DNA from 2 places in the Pseudomonas sp. NPDC089396 genome. Region 1 is predicted to be linked to the other one. Evidence: riboswitches for the same ligand, from Rfam matches in the RefSeq annotation. Region 1 holds a riboswitch; the other holds the start of a gene.

Region 1 (7,707 bases):
GCGGCGTCGTCAAGCCGGAAATGCTCAGGCGCAGCGCTTCGGTCGCCCTGGGGCTGCTGCCGGCCAGGGACGCCATGTACATCTACCGCGACTACGGCCTGAGCGGCAGCAAGTGTTATGAAGCCACCTATGCGAAACCTGAGTTTCTTGAGGGCGGGTTTTTCTCCTTCACCCTGTACGGCGCCGACAAATACCTGAAGAGCGAGCACTCCAACCTCAATGACCGAACGTTGAAGTTCAACCCGGACGGCACCGTCACCCTGCGCTTCGGGCCGAAGGCCCAGTGTGGCGAGGTGGCGAACTGGTTGCCGACGCCAGGAGACAACTGGTACCTCGGCATGCGCATCTACCGCCCCGGCGCTACGGTGCTCAGCGGCGCCTACACCATCCCCGAGCCACACGAAGTCCAGTGATCTGCCACTGAACGCTGCACCTCAACCCTCCTGGAGGCGGCTGATGAAAATGGCCAGACGCTGAGTCACCACGGGGAGCGCTGCAAGCTCCAGGGTTTCCTGGTCGCTGTGCGCCCCCGTACCCCAGGGCCCTAGCCCATCGAGCCCGGCATCGACCAGGCTGGCGACATAAGAAATGTCGGCCCCGCCACGTTCGGCAGCGGGCACCGCCTGCAGCGGCCCTCCCCCCAGCGCCTGGTTGATTTCACTGAACTGCGCGAGCAATTGACGATTGCCCGGCGTCTCGGGCATGGCCGGCATGATGTCGTTGAATCGCAGTGTGCTGGAAGTGCCGGGCAGGGACGCCGCAGCGATCTTGCGCAGCGTCTGCTCAGCCTCGCGCTGCTGGGTTTGTGACAAGAAGCGCAGGTCACCATGGACCTGGGTTTGGCCTGCGATGATGTTCTTCAGCCCCTCGGCATTGGCAGTGTTTTGCCCTATGTCCAGATTGGCGGTGCGCCCGCCTGCGAGGATGCCTGGGTTGACGGTAAGGCCAGGCTGTTGGGAAAAGGCGATGCGCATCGCTTCAAGCACTCGGGCCGTCTCATAGATCGCGCCAAAACCAACCTGCGCCCCGAACACCAACGATGAATGCCGAGCCTGCCCATGGCTGCTCAACTGCCAGGCACTGATGCCCCTGCGCCCGGTCACCAGGCCCTGGGCAGTCGACGCAAATTCCAGGCCCAAGGCGATTTCGCTCTGCCGGGCGGCGTCGCGCAGGGCCTGCCGCGAAATCGAACTGGGCTGGGCAGCCTGTTCTTCATCGCCGACCAGCACCACGGTGATCGAGGCTTCGCTCAACCGGCCAGCCTGATCGAGGGCCTTGAGCGCGTACAGCAAGGTGACCAGCCCACCCTTGTTGTCGATCACACCAGGGCCGGTTGCCGTGCGCTGATCGGCGGAACGCTGGAATGTCTGAAAAGGGCTCTCGGGTGCGAACACCGTGTCCAGGTGCGCGATCAGCAAGATGCGCCGTTTGCCACTGCCCAAGGTGGCGACCAGGCTACCGGCGTGGGTCATGGGTGCGGGGAGATCGACCCAGCGGGTCTGGAAGCCTAGCCGTTCGAACTGCGGCCGAAGGATTTCGCCGACCTGCTCGACACCGCGACGATTGCCGGTGCCGCTGTTGATGTTCACCAGTTGCTCCAGCAACGCCACCTGGCTGTCGTGGTGTTGCTCGATGAAACGCACCATCGCCTGTTCGTTCAGGTTCAAGGGCGCTACAGTGGCCTGGGCCATGGGCACGCAGGCCAAGGTCAGTGCCAGCAACAAAGTTCGGGCTTTCATGAAGGGCTCCGGGGTCTGGAAGAGAATCCCGGAGAGTCTGCCGCTGCACTGCAGGCCGGCAAATCCAATCAGCCTCATTCGGCTGTAGGAAATTGCCGTCCTGTAGCGCCCTTACCCGTGAGGATCAGACCCGCAACGCATCCAGCCCCATCTGCCAGAAGTCCGCTTCCAATCGCGATGCCTGGCCGAAGATAGCGGCCAGTTCAACGAACCGCTGCTCGGTCATGCTCCGCGCCGCCAACTCATCGAGGTGCTTGCGCGCAGCCGCCGCCACGCCCTGATAGGCCTCGCCGGCATATTCGCCAATCCATTCACGGTACGGATGGTTGCTCAGGTCACCGATACGCTCGGCCAGGGTGCGGCCGATCTCGGCGTAGCCGATCACGCAGGGTGCCAGTGCCGCATGCAGCTCAAGCAGATCGCCCGCCGCGCCGCAGTCGAGCACATAACGGGTATAGGCCACCGTGGCCTGATGCTCGGGCGCCGCCTCGATATCGGCCTGCGACAGCCCCCAGCGGGCGCACAGGCGCAGGTGCAGTTCGGTTTCGTCGAGGATGGCTGCCAGACCGGCCTGGGCGGCACGGATATCGGCGGGCAGGCGGCTCTTGTAGGCCGCCAGCGCCCAGGCCCGGGCGAACTGGATGAGGAACAGGTAGTCCTGCACCAGGTACTGACGGAACGCAGCCTCCGGCAAGGTGCCCTCGCCCATCTGCCGGACGAAGTCATGGTCGACGTAGCTGGCCCACTGCGGCGCGGCAGCCGATTTCAGTCGCGCGAAGATATCCATGTTCATGCCTGCTCCTCATAGATGGCGTCGAAGAACGCCAGTTCCAGTGCCACGCTGCGCGAGTAGAAGTCGCTGCTCAGTGCAGCCTGCTGTGGCCCGACCCGGTCCAGTTCGGCTTGCAGGAAGGCGACGAAGTCGGCGAAGGCCGGGTTGTCGTGCAGGGTGATCCATTCGGCATGGACGAAATTGCCCGGCAGCGGCTGGGGTGCTTTGGTCGCCCAGTCGAGGTAGAGCCCTTCGGCCACGTTGAGCACCGCCAGGGCTGCGGCATAGGAGCGGGTGGCCGCAGCCTCGCGCATGATCGCCTTGAAGCCGGCGGTGGGCACGGTGTCTGCGGGTTCGGTACGTTGCGCCGGGCTCACGTCCAGGGCCTCGAAGGCACGCAGGAAGTAGGTGTTCTCGTCGCTGCAGATCATGCCGGCGAACCGGCCCAGGCGCAGGCGCGCGTCGAAGGTGTCGGCAGTGGCGATGGCCGCGCCGAGCAAGGTCACGAAGCTGTCGATGAAACGATGGTCCTGTACCAGGTAGCGCACCATGATCGGGTCCGCCACGCTGCCATCGCAGAGTTCACGGACGAAGCGGTGGCCGATGGCGGCCGACCAGGTCGGTTGGTTCTGGCGACGCAGGGTTTCGCTGAAACGTTCGGTCAAGGTGCTGTCCTCCATAGGGTGACAGCGAGGCCGTTGGCGCTGGGCATGAAGCGGCCTCGCAGTAAGGCCGGCAGGAAGGCAGGTCGGTAGCCCCATCCCTTCGCCGGCATGATCCGGATCAGGTTCGAAGGGTCACCGCGCTGCAGGAGCCAGCGGTTTCTCAGCCCGTTGCCGGACTCCCCTTGGTGGCTGGAGGTATACAGGAGCATGGGGAGGATGCCAAGGCGCAGGGACGAATTTGCCCCGGTCGAACCCACCGAAACTGGGCCCGAACAGCCCCAGTTCCGGGCTCCAATCCCCAACGCTTGCCGCTCAAGTGTTTTGCGCGCTTTACATTTTCCTAGGCTTTGTATGTCAAACCATTACAACACTGTCGGTTGGCACAACCATTGCTCAAGCCGTGGAAACGGGCAAAACGCCATTGATGGCTCAAGGCCATTTCTAGCATCGAGCGAGGCATAGGCAATGAAAACACCTGCCATCATCCACCCCACACGCCACGCCTTCAAACTAACCGCGGTGGCCGCGTTGATGGTCAGCCTCGGCCTGATTTGCGCAAGGGCCTCTTCGCTCGATGACGTAAGCCAGCCGCCGCCGACGGACCCTTCGCACTACGACGACCAACCGGCGGACCCCAACCCGGAGCTGCTCAACCTGTTCAACCTGCCGGAAGCCAACGAGGGCTCGCTGGAACTCAAGGACGGCGTGTTCGGTGACCGCTCGACCAACCGTGTCGACAACGTGCTGCAACCGTTGCAGCAGACATCGCGCAACTACCCCACCAATGGCATGCCAAGCCCGTTGTTCGGCGCGCAGCCGTTCACCCAGCAACTGTTGTTGTTCGAAGAATTCGGCCCGGAAAAACTCGACCCCAGCCTGCCACCGCCGAACTTGACCTTCCCAGTTCCCACCTTGGGCGCTGCTCCCGCGCAGGATCCGGACGTGGTGGCCCGCAGCAGCCCCAACGGCAATGCCCTGGAAGCCTTCCTCAAGCAACCGGGCCTGTACCCGTTCCCGACCCAATACTCCAACGTGCTCGACCGCAACCCCTGGAAAGCGCAGATCGAGCTGTTCCTCAACCGCAACTCGGTAGGCTCACCAGCCGAAGGCCGCCCACCAGGAAAAGGCTGGTCGCACCAGCGCTGGAACGAGTTCTACCCCCAGGCGGCGTTCAAGACTGCACAGGCCGGCGCGCGCATCAACCAGGGGCTGCGTGACCGCAAGCAGTTGCACAACTACGCGGTCGGCGAGTTCGGGCCTGGCGGGCTGTATTACCAGACCTCGGATATCCCGACCACCATCGGTACCACCAAAGGCATCGACACGCGCTTTCACCCGAACTTCCCGTTGCAGAACCACAAGTCGCTGTGGACCTTCGACGGCACCTTCCCGCCGAAACTGCTGATGGTGCGCTATGGCCAGCCGATCCTCATGCGCCATTACAACGCGCTGCCGATCGACCCTGCAGCGAACGCAGGTTTCGGTCTGCACACCATCTCGACCCATGAACACAACGGCCACTCCCCGGCCGAAAGCGATGGCTTCGCCAACGCCTACTTCTTCCCCGGCCAGTACTACGACTACCGTTGGCCGGTGCAGCTGGCCGGCTACGACACCATCAACACCCGCGCCCAGGACCCTCGCGCGGCATTCCCTTGCGCACCGGGGGAAACCCTGTTCGTCAACGATGCTTCGCCGGGCCTGAAGACCTGCGAGAACGGCAGCATCAAGATTCGTGGCGACTGGCGCGAAACCATGAGCACCCACTGGTTCCACGACCACATGATGGATTTCACCGCGCAGAACGTCTACAAGGGCAACGCGGTGATGATGAACTACTACAGCGCCCTGGACCGTGGCAACGAAGCACTGCAGGACGGCGTCAACCTGCGCTTCCCCAGCGGCAGCGCCTTGCCGTGGGGTAACCGCGACTATGACGTCAACCTGGTGATCGCCGACAAGGCCTGGGATCAGACTGGGCAGCTGTGGTTCAACCCGTTCAACACCGATGGCTTCCTGGGCGACCAGATCCTGGTCAACTGGCAGTACCAGCCCAAGCTCAAGGTGCGTGCGCGCAGCTACCGCTTCCGCATACTCAACGGCTCGGTTTCGCGCTACTTCAAGTTTGCCGTGGTGCGTGAAATCGCCGGCAACAGCGGCGAGTTCAAGGGGCCATCGGGCTCCAACCTGTCCTACGCGCGGGTGCCGTTCCACATGATCGGCAACGACGGCAACATCATGGAACACGCCGTACCGTTCGACGGCAGCATGGACCTCAACGGCGACGGCGACCGCCAGGACAACAACGGCATCCTGCCGCTGCAAGGCATCGCCGAGCGCTACGACATCATCATCAACTTCGCCAAGAACGGCATCAAGGCGGGCGACAAGCTGTATTTCGTCAACCTGGAAGAGCATGACACCGGCAAAGGCCCGAAACAGACCATTTCGTTGGCCGATGTCCTGTCGGAGAAATACAAGGCGGTGATCAAGCAGACCAGCAAAGGCCCTGAGTGGGACAAGGGCGACCCGGTGGTCGGCAAGTTCCTGCAACTGCTGGTGCAACCCTACAGCGGCCAGGACGTGAGCATGGACCCGACTGCCTACGAACCGGCCAAACCGGGCAAGGCCGAAGGCCTGAAGATGATTCCGCTGACCATCGACCGCACCGCCGCAGCCGACAAGGACAAGCTCAAGGCCGCCCGGCACCGCGAGTTCATCTTCGGCCGTTCCGATGGCACCGACACCGCGCCCTGGACCATCAAGACCGACGGTGGCTTCGGCTACAGCATGGACCCACGGCGCATCAACGCCGCCGCGCAGCTGTCGAGCGAAGCGACCGATGGCGGCTTCAGCGGTGACGGTACCCTGGAAGTGTGGAAGATCAAGAACGGCGGCAACGGTTGGAGCCACCCGGTGCATGTGCACTTCGAGGAAGGCGTGATCCTCAGCCGCGACGGCAAGACACCGCCCGAGTGGGAAAAATGGGCACGCAAGGACGTCTACCGCATCGGCCCGGATGCCGACTCTTCCGAAGAAGTGGAAATGGCCATTCGCTTCCGCGAGTTCGCTGGGACCTACATGGAGCACTGCCACAACACCCAGCATGAGGATTCCTCGATGCTGCTGCGCTGGGACATCGAGCACCCTGGCCAGTTCCAGGTGATGCCAACGCCGCTGCCGGGTTGGGATGGCGTGCAGTATGCCCCTTCGGTGGGTCTGCCGACCTTCCGCACCGCCAGCAACAACAATAACGGTGAAGACGACACCAACAAGCCACCGGTGGCGGTCAACGACACGGCCGCGACCACAGCCGGCAAGCCTGTCGTGATCAACGTGCTGGCCAACGACACCGACCCTGACCGCAACCTGCCGTTGACCGTCAGCGGCCTGAGCCAGCCGGATTCGGGCAAGGGAACGGTCAGCACCGACGGCACCCTGGTGACCTTCACCCCGCCAGCCACGGTCACCACGCCGTTCACCGCCAGCTTCAACTACTCGGCGCGTGATGCCAAAGGGGCCGAATCGCTGGTACCGGCCACGGTGAGCGTGGCGGTCGGTCCGGCAGTGGTGGCGGACGAGATCCAGGTGAGCAGCGCCACGGTGCAGGTGCGCAGCAACGACCGCTACACCTGGGAGTTGTCGGGTACCACGTCGGTGGCCACTGGCAACAGCATCACGGTCACGGCCAACACTAGCAGTGGGCCGTTGAACCTCGGTACGGCGACGCTTACTGCGTCCACCAGTGGCGCGCGCTGGCGGTTGTCGACGACCACCACCGGCAATGCGCCGGCCACGACGGTGACGGTGAAGTCGACGCTGGGCCAGAGTGTAACCGCGCCGGTCAGCGTCAAGTAAAGGCGGGGCCGCGTGGCGGCCCATCGCCGGCAAGCCGGCTCCCACAGGGATCGAAGCGCTGCAAAATCCTGTGGGAGCCGGCGTGCCGGCGATAAGGCCCGAACACCCCCTACAAGACCCAAAGAGGACTGCATGATGACCGGCTCATGGCGTGTTCTGCTCGCACTCTCCCTGTTCGCCGCCAGCACCTGCTACTGGCCGCTGAAACCGCCCCTGCAAGCCCAGCCGCAAGTCCAGGCAGAGACCGAACCCACCACGCCCTGGGGTGCCAACTACTTCCCCAACACCCCGCTAGTGACCCAGGACGGCCAGAAAGTGCGCTTCTTCGACGACCTGATCAAGGACAAGGTGGTCGCCATCAATTTCATCTTCACCGGCTGCTCCGACTCCTGCCCGGTGGAAACCGCACGCCTGCGCCAGGTGCAGAAGATCCTCGGCGACCGGGTGGGCAAGGACATCTTCTTCTACTCGATCAGCATCGACCCCTACAACGACACCCCAGCCACCCTCAAGCGCTACGCCGAGAAGTTCGGCATCGGCCCCGGCTGGACGCTGCTCACTGGCGAGCCCGATGACATCGAACAACTGCGTCGGCGCCTGGGCCTCTACATAGAAGGCCTGGAAAACGGCCGCTCGAAAGACCACAACCTGAGCCTGATCATCGGCAACCAGA
Region 2 (7,707 bases), on a different contig from region 1:
ACATGGAAATCCTCATTACCTCGAATACCGCATCGCGCCATCCTACTCTGCACGCTTGCCGGTTTCATCCCTTTCCGGCAACCGTTCGTGCAGTCGGGACAGCGCGTCTTCTCTCTGTTAGCTTAGTGGCGAACTGAAGGCCGCGCAGACGGTCAAAGGCCGACTTTTCCCCGTTCTGCAAGGATCATCATGACACTTGTCAAACTGACTTCCGTGGCTGTGCTGGCCTTGGCCCTAGGTGCCTGCCAGAGCCTGTTCACGCCCAATTACCGGGCTCCGCTAGAGGTCAAGCGCGATGCCTGGGAGCACGTCAAACCCGGCTGCAGCGCCAGTGACTGCCCGTTGGTCAACATCGATACCATCCACTTCCCGGACCTGCCGAAACTCGACGCCATCGTCGAGAAACGCCTGCTGCAACTGACCGAAGACAACCAGCGTGGCACTGCGCCAAGCACCTTGCAGGCCTATGAGCAGCAATACCTGGCCAGCGCCGACAAGCGCAACAGCAGCTACCTGCAGGCCAAGGTACGTGAACAGCATGACGGACTGGTGATCATCGAGCTGTCCAGCTACCTCGACAGCGGTGGTGCCCACGGCATGCCCGGGCGTGGCTTCATCAACTACTCGCGCAAGCTGGACAGGGAGCTGACCCTCCAGGACATGCTGGTGCCGGGCCAGGAGGACACCTTCTGGAAGACCGTCGAGGAATCGCACCGCGCCTGGCTGATCAGCGTGGGCATGGACAAGGACGCCCAGTTCGTGAAGACCTGGCCGTTCCAGAAGTCCCCGCACATCGCCCTGACCTACGGCGCGGTAGTGGTCAAGTATGAGGTCTATACCATCGCGCCCTATTCCATGGGCCACGTGGAACTCAAGCTGCCCTACCCGCGCCTGAATGGCGTCATCAAGCCTGAACTGTTTCCCGGCCGCGGCTGAGGCTCAGTAGCGCATGCAGCCCACCTGCCAGCATCAGTGCTGGCAGGGTGGCCCCCAGCGCTGGCGCTTGCGCGGCGATCAAATGGTAGGCCGCGACACCCACTACCCAGGCCAGCAGCGCCTGCCAGTGCAGCCCGTCGACCTGAGCTGGCGCGCGGCGGCGGCGGATCACGTAGTGGTCCATCAGCACCACGCCGAACAGCGGCGCGAACACCGAACCGATCAGCAGCAGGAAGTTTTCGTACTGGGCCAACGGCGCCAGCAGGGCGATCAGGGTGCACAGCACGCCGATGGCCAAGGCCAGGTGTTCGACTTTCACAGGCACCAGCAAGCCGCTGGAAACCGCAGCCGAGTGGATGTCGGCAAAGGCTTTCTCCGACTCATCCAGCAGAATCAACAGCAACGGAAGGCCCATGCCGGCACCCGCCAGGGCCAGCAGCAGGGCATTGGCCTCGCCGCTCGGGGCGAATGCCAGGGTGTAGGCCACACCCAGGCTCATCAGCCAGGTGTTGCCAATGAAGTAGCCCAGCACGGTCCCGCCGAAGACGCGCTTGCCGTTGCTGGCGAAACGCGAGTAGTCGGCGATCAGCGGCAGCCACGACAGCGGCATGGCAATGACGATGTCAAAGCCCACGGCCAGCGACATCGAACCGTCACCACTGCGCGTCCACAGCTCGGCCAGGTCGGCCTTGGCGAACAGGTTCCAGGTCAGCCACAGGCAAGCCCCCATCAGTACCCAGATGCCCCATTTGCGCAAGATCTTGCGCACGAAGGCCAGCGGCCCGCTGACCGCTAGCAGGGTCGCCAGGCCGCCGAAGCAGAGGGTCCAGAGCATCGGGCTGTTCCACAGACTGTCTTCGCCGAAGGTACGTGCGCCGAGCAGGCTGGCCGCATCACGCATGACGATGATCTCGAACGCGCCCCAGCCCACCAGTTGCAGGAGGTTGAGCAGCGCCGGCAAGCGTGCGCCGTGGCGGCCCAGGCTCAGGCGCAGGGTGGCCATGGCCGACAGGCCGGTGTCGCTGCCGATGACGCCTGCTGCGCCCAGCAGCAGCACACCCACGCCGGTGCCGAGGGCGATGGCCAGAACGGCGCCTGCCAGGCCAAGGCCGGGGGCAAGCATGGCGCCCACCTGCAGGACCATCAGGCCGATGCCGAGGGAGAACCACAGCGAGAACAGGTCACGGCCGCCAAACGGGCGCTGGCTGGAGGGGACCGGGTAGTCGGGGGAGAAATGGCTGGGGATGGTCATGCTGATTCGTGCTCGCCAGAAAAAAGGGTGGGTCCAATCGCCGGCAAGCCGGCTCCCACAAGGATCGCGCAATCGCAGTACCTGTGGGAGCCGGCTTGCCGGCGATGCGGTGCGCATCGCGCACCGCCCGATTATTGTTTTTACACCTTGTGGTACAGCTGGCTGCCTTCCTGGCGGAACCGCTCGGCCTGCTCGCGCATGCCATCCTCGACCGCGACATCCACCGCCTCGATGCGTTGGTTGGCGGCGTATTCACGGACTTCCTGGGTGATCTTCATCGAGCAGAACTTCGGCCCGCACATCGAGCAGAAGTGCGCGACCTTGGCCGACTCCTTCGGCAGCGTCTCGTCGTGGTAGGCCCGCGCGGTGTCCGGGTCCAGGCCCAGGTTGAACTGGTCTTCCCAGCGGAATTCGAAACGTGCCTTGGACAGCGCGTTGTCACGAATCTGCGCGCCCGGGTGGCCTTTCGCAAGGTCGGCAGCATGCGCGGCGATCTTGTAGGTGATGATACCGGTCTTGACGTCGTCCTTGTTCGGCAGGCCCAGGTGCTCTTTCGGCGTGACGTAGCACAGCATCGCGCAACCGAACCAGCCAATCATCGCCGCACCGATACCCGAAGTGATGTGGTCATAGCCCGGTGCGATGTCGGTGGTCAGCGGGCCGAGGGTGTAGAACGGCGCCTCGTCACAGCACTCCAGCTGCTTGTCCATGTTCTCTTTGATCAGCTGCATCGGCACATGGCCGGGGCCTTCGATCATGCACTGCACGTCGTGCTTCCAGGCGATCCTGGTCAGCTCGCCGAGAGTTTCCAGTTCACCGAACTGGGCCGCGTCGTTGGCGTCGGCGATCGAGCCCGGGCGCAGGCCGTCACCCAGCGAGAAGCTGACATCGTAGGCCTTCATGATTTCGCAGATCTCATCGAAATGCGTGTACAGGAAGTTCTCCTGGTGATGCGCCAGGCACCACTTGGCCATGATCGAACCGCCGCGGCTGACGATGCCGGTAACCCGCTTGGCGGTCATCGGCACGTAGCGCAGCAGCACGCCAGCGTGGATGGTGAAGTAGTCCACGCCCTGCTCGGCCTGTTCGATCAGGGTGTCGCGGAACAGCTCCCAGGTCAGGTCCTCGGCGACGCCACCGACCTTTTCCAGGGCCTGGTAGATCGGCACGGTGCCGATCGGTACCGGCGAGTTGCGGATGATCCACTCGCGGGTTTCATGGATGTGCTTGCCGGTGGACAGGTCCATGACCGTGTCCGAACCCCAGCGGATACCCCAGGTCAGCTTGGCCACTTCTTCCTCGATCGAGGAACCCAGGGCGCTGTTGCCGATGTTGCCGTTGATCTTCACCAGGAAGTTGCGGCCGATGATCATCGGTTCCAGTTCCGGGTGGTTGATGTTGGCCGGGATGATCGCGCGGCCGCGGGCGATCTCTTCGCGCACGAACTCGGCAGTGATCTCTTTCGGGATGCTCGCGCCGAAGCTGTGGCCGGCGTGCTGTTGGCTGAGCAGGCCGGCGGCGCGGGCCTCCTGCAGCTTCATGTTTTCGCGGATGGCGACGTATTCCATCTCGGCGGTGATGATGCCCTGGCGCGCATAGTGCATCTGCGTGACGTTGGCCCCGGCCTTGGCCCGGCGCGGGTTGTTCACGTGGGCGAAGCGCAGCTTGGCCAGTTCCGCGTCGTTCAGGCGCTGCTGGCCGAAGTTGGAGCTCAGGCCGGCCAGGCGCTCGGTGTCGCCGCGGGCGTCAATCCAGGCCGAACGCACATCGGCCAGGCCTTTGCGCACGTCGATGATGACCTCAGGATCGGTGTACGGGCCGGAGGTGTCATAGACCAGCACCGGCGCGTTGCTTTCGCCACCGAAGTCGGTGGGGGTGTCGTGCAGGCTGATTTCGCGCATGGGCACGCGGATGTCAGGGCGCGAGCCTTCGACATAAACTTTGCGCGAGCGCGGGAACGGTTGCACGGACTGCTGGTCGACTTGTGCCGACTCGCTGAGGTTGATCGATTTTTCTTGTTTGCTCATCACAGGCTCTCCAGACGTCTTCCTTGCGGGCGAATGTCGGGGAGAACCTGAAAGGCATGAACGCACCCCTTGACGGGTGTGCAGTGCCGGATGTGGGGTGCCTTGAGCTGCATGCAGCTGCGACATTCCCGGATCTGGCACAAGAGGCTCCCCGGGAAGGCGAGCAATCTTGTTCCCTACGCAGGCGCTAACCTGATCAGGTTCAACGGGATCCGGAACTCTCCGATCTCAGCCTTTGACTCAAGGCACCCCGACAAGAACATGCGCAGTCTAGACTGGAGTGGTCCGCAAAGCCAAGCGGGTAAAACAAGGCGATGATGAAAGGCAAACTCGGCGATTGTTGCCAGGGGCCCACGGCACTACACTGGCCCGTCGTTCGATACTCAACAGTTCAGAAATTACAATCTCGTACAAGGATTGCCTCTATGCTGCGCAAACTCTCACTGGCGATTGCCGTGTCTTGTGCGTCCAACGGTGTGGTCTGGGCAGCGCAAGTGCCCCCGACGGTAAAGACCGATCTGGTCAGCGTCTACCAGGAAGCGGTAGACAACAACGCCGATCTTGCTGCCGCACGTGCCGATTACGGTGCCCGCCGCGAAGTGGTGCCCCAGGCCCGCGCCGGCCTGCTGCCGAACCTGTCGGCCGGTGCCGAGATGCAGAACACGCGCACCAAGTTCGACGAGCCGTCGGCCACCACCAACCGCAGTGGCAATTCGTGGAATGCAACCCTCTCGCAGCCGATCTTCCGCGCCGACCGCTGGTTCCAGCTGCAGGCAGCCGAGGCCGTCAACGAACAGGCCGCGCTGGAACTGTCGGCCACCGAGCAGAACCTGATCCTGCAGACCGCACAGAACTACTTCGCCGTGTTGCGCGCCCAGGACAACCTGGCCGCGACCAAGGCCGAGGAAGCCGCGTTCAAGCGCCAGCTGGACCAGTCCAATGAACGTTTCGACGTCGGCCTTTCCGACAAGACCGACGTGCTGCAGTCCCAGGCCAGCTACGACACCGCCCGGGCCAACCGGATCATTGCCGAGCGCCAGGTGCAGGACGCCTTCGAGGCCCTGGTGACCCTGACCAACCGCGAGTACAGCGCGATCCAGGGCGTGGTCCACACCTTGCCGATCCAGGTTCCGATTCCCAATGACGCCAAGGCCTGGGTAGAAACGGCTGGACGCCAGAACCTCAACCTGCTGGCCACCAACCACGCGGTCGACGCCGCTGAAGAAACCTTGCGCCAGCGCAAGGCCGGCCATGCACCGACCCTGGATGCGGTGGCGCGCTACGACAAGGGCGACAACGACAATCTCGGATTCTCCAACCCCTCGCCCTTCCCCGGCCAGCGCTACAGCGGTGATGTGGAACAGACCACCATTGGGCTGCAGCTGAACATTCCGATCTACAGCGGCGGGCTGACCAGCTCGCAGGTGCGCGAGGCGTACCAACGCCTGAGCCAGAGTGAGCAGCAGCGCGAGAGCCTGCGCCGCCAGGTGGTGGAAAACACCCGCAACCTGCACCGTGCGGTGAACACCGATGTCGAACAAGTTCAGGCGCGCAAACAGTCGATCATTTCCAACCAGAGTGCGCTGGAAGCCACCGAGATCGGCTACCAGGTCGGTACCCGCAACATCGTCGACGTGCTCGATGCACAGCGCCAGCTGTATACGTCGGTGCGTGACTACAACAACAGCCGCTATGACTACATTCTCGACAACCTGAGCCTGAAGCAGGCGGCCGGGACCTTGAGCCCGCAGGACCTGATCGACCTGAAGCGCTATCTGAAGGCGGACTACAACCCGGACAAGGATTTCCTGCCGCCGGACCTGGCCGCCGCTGCCGCTAAGAACTTCGAACGCAAGCCTTGATTCAGGAGCACGGTCGTTGTTGTAGGAGCGGCCTTGTGTCGCGAAAGGGCCGCAAAGCGGCCCCCAGATATCAGCAGCGATGCACAAATTGCCGGGGCCGCTTCGCGGCCCTTTCGCGACACAAGGCCGCTCCTACAGGGATCGCATCGCTTAGCGAATGAGTGCCCCCAGCCCATCGAGCAACCGCTGCAAGGCCCCCTGATTGGCCCGCATCACCGCCCTGCCCGCCTCGCCCATGCGCTGCGCATCCTGGGGCAACTCCACCAGTCGACGCACCGCCTCGGCCAGCCCCTCGGCATCGTCGATCTGCTGCAACGCGCCCGCCTCACGCAGCATTGCCGTGATCTCGAGGAAGTTGAACACGTGCGGCCCCATGACCACCGGTAACGCCAAGGCCGCCGGTTCCAGCGGGTTGTGGCCACCGGTGGCGACCAGGCTACCGCCGACGAAGGCGATGTCGGCCAGCGCATAGAGGAACAGCAACTCACCCATGGTGTCGCCGAGCAACACGCGGGTCTGGCCATCGACCGCCGTGCCGGCCGAGCGACGCACCGTGGCGAACTGCTCGCTGCACAAGGCATGCACCGCATCGAACCGTTCGGGATGGCGCGGCACCAGAATCAACAGCGCATCGCCATGCACCTGCAGCAACTGCCGATGGGCCTGCAGGATCAACGCATCTTCCCCTTCGTGGGTGCTGGCCGCGATCCATACCGGGCGCTGATCGGCTCCCCATTGCTGGCGCAAGGCCTTGGCACGCGGCAGCAACTGCTCGTCGATCTTCAGGTCGAACTTGATCGAACCGGTCACCTGCACACACGCGGGCCGCGCGCCCAGGTCGCGGAAACGCTGCGCCTCGGTTTCGGTCTGCACCGCAATCAGGCTCATCTCGGCCAGCATTGGCCGGGTCAGCTTGGCAAAGCGCGCATAACCACGCGCCGAGCGCTCGGACAACCGCGCATTGGCCAGGGCCACGGGAATACCCCGCTTGGCACACTGGTGGATGTGGTTGGGCCACAGCTCGGTTTCCATGATCACGCCCAGGCACGGGCGCACATGATCGAGAAAGCGCCCCGCCGCCCACGGCAAGTCGTAGGGCAGGTAGCAATGCTGGATGCGAGGTTCATCGGCGAACATTGCACGAATGCGCTCGGAGCCGGTCGGGGTCATGCAGGTGAGGGTGATCGGCAACTGCGGGTAAGCCTTGAGCAGCGCGCGCACCATCGGCGCGGCGGCGATGCTTTCACCGACCGACACCGCATGCACCCAGATGCCGCCCTGACGCATGGCCGGCAGGTTGCGGGCAAAGCGTTCGCCAATGCGCTGACCATAGGCCGGCGCCTTGCGGGCACGCAGGTACAGGCGCAGCGCGACCAGCGGCAGGCCCAGGTGAAACAGCAGGGTATAGAGGGTTCTGTTCATGGCGGCGAAGTTTAACCGATCGCGCGCAGGTGCACCGCAAAGCGCTCGGCCAACCATTGTGCGGCCGGCCCCAGCGGCTCATCCCGGCGCCAGGCGAGCTCCACCACCAAGGCCGGGGGCCGCCACTCGCTGTCCAGCTCGACCATCTGCGCCTGGTAGGTCGGGTACTGCACCACATGTCGCGGCAACCAGGCCCAGCCCAGGCCAC

What was found. A riboswitch is a leader RNA that binds a small molecule or an ion and turns the genes downstream of it on or off. The one in region 1 is predicted to bind thiamine pyrophosphate.
Region 2: it holds a riboswitch for thiamine pyrophosphate, as region 1 does, so the genes downstream of both, thiC (phosphomethylpyrimidine synthase ThiC) here and ACIPZB_RS07515 (TenA family protein) in region 1, are expected to answer to the same signal.

Annotation. Positions count from the first base shown of each region.
Region 1 is NZ_JBIVIC010000003.1:324,770-332,476, forward strand. Features, by position in the region: gene ACIPZB_RS07500 (DUF1214 domain-containing protein) at 1-413, shown strand, start outside; gene ACIPZB_RS07505 (M20 family metallopeptidase) at 435-1,739, opposite strand; gene tenA (thiaminase II) at 1,864-2,532, opposite strand; gene ACIPZB_RS07515 (TenA family protein) at 2,529-3,176, opposite strand; TPP riboswitch at 3,255-3,369, opposite strand; gene ACIPZB_RS07520 (Ig-like domain-containing protein) at 3,642-7,034, shown strand; gene ACIPZB_RS07525 (SCO family protein) at 7,170-7,707, shown strand, end outside.
Region 2 is NZ_JBIVIC010000005.1:299,362-307,068, reverse strand. Features, by position in the region: gene ACIPZB_RS11675 (NUDIX domain-containing protein) at 1-4, opposite strand, end outside; gene ACIPZB_RS11670 (RsiV family protein) at 190-936, shown strand; gene cytX (putative hydroxymethylpyrimidine transporter CytX) at 905-2,188, opposite strand; gene thiC (phosphomethylpyrimidine synthase ThiC) at 2,329-4,215, opposite strand; TPP riboswitch at 4,372-4,478, opposite strand; gene ACIPZB_RS11655 (TolC family outer membrane protein) at 4,641-6,077, shown strand; gene waaA (lipid IV(A) 3-deoxy-D-manno-octulosonic acid transferase) at 6,228-7,499, opposite strand; gene ACIPZB_RS11645 (LysR family transcriptional regulator) at 7,511-7,707, opposite strand, start outside.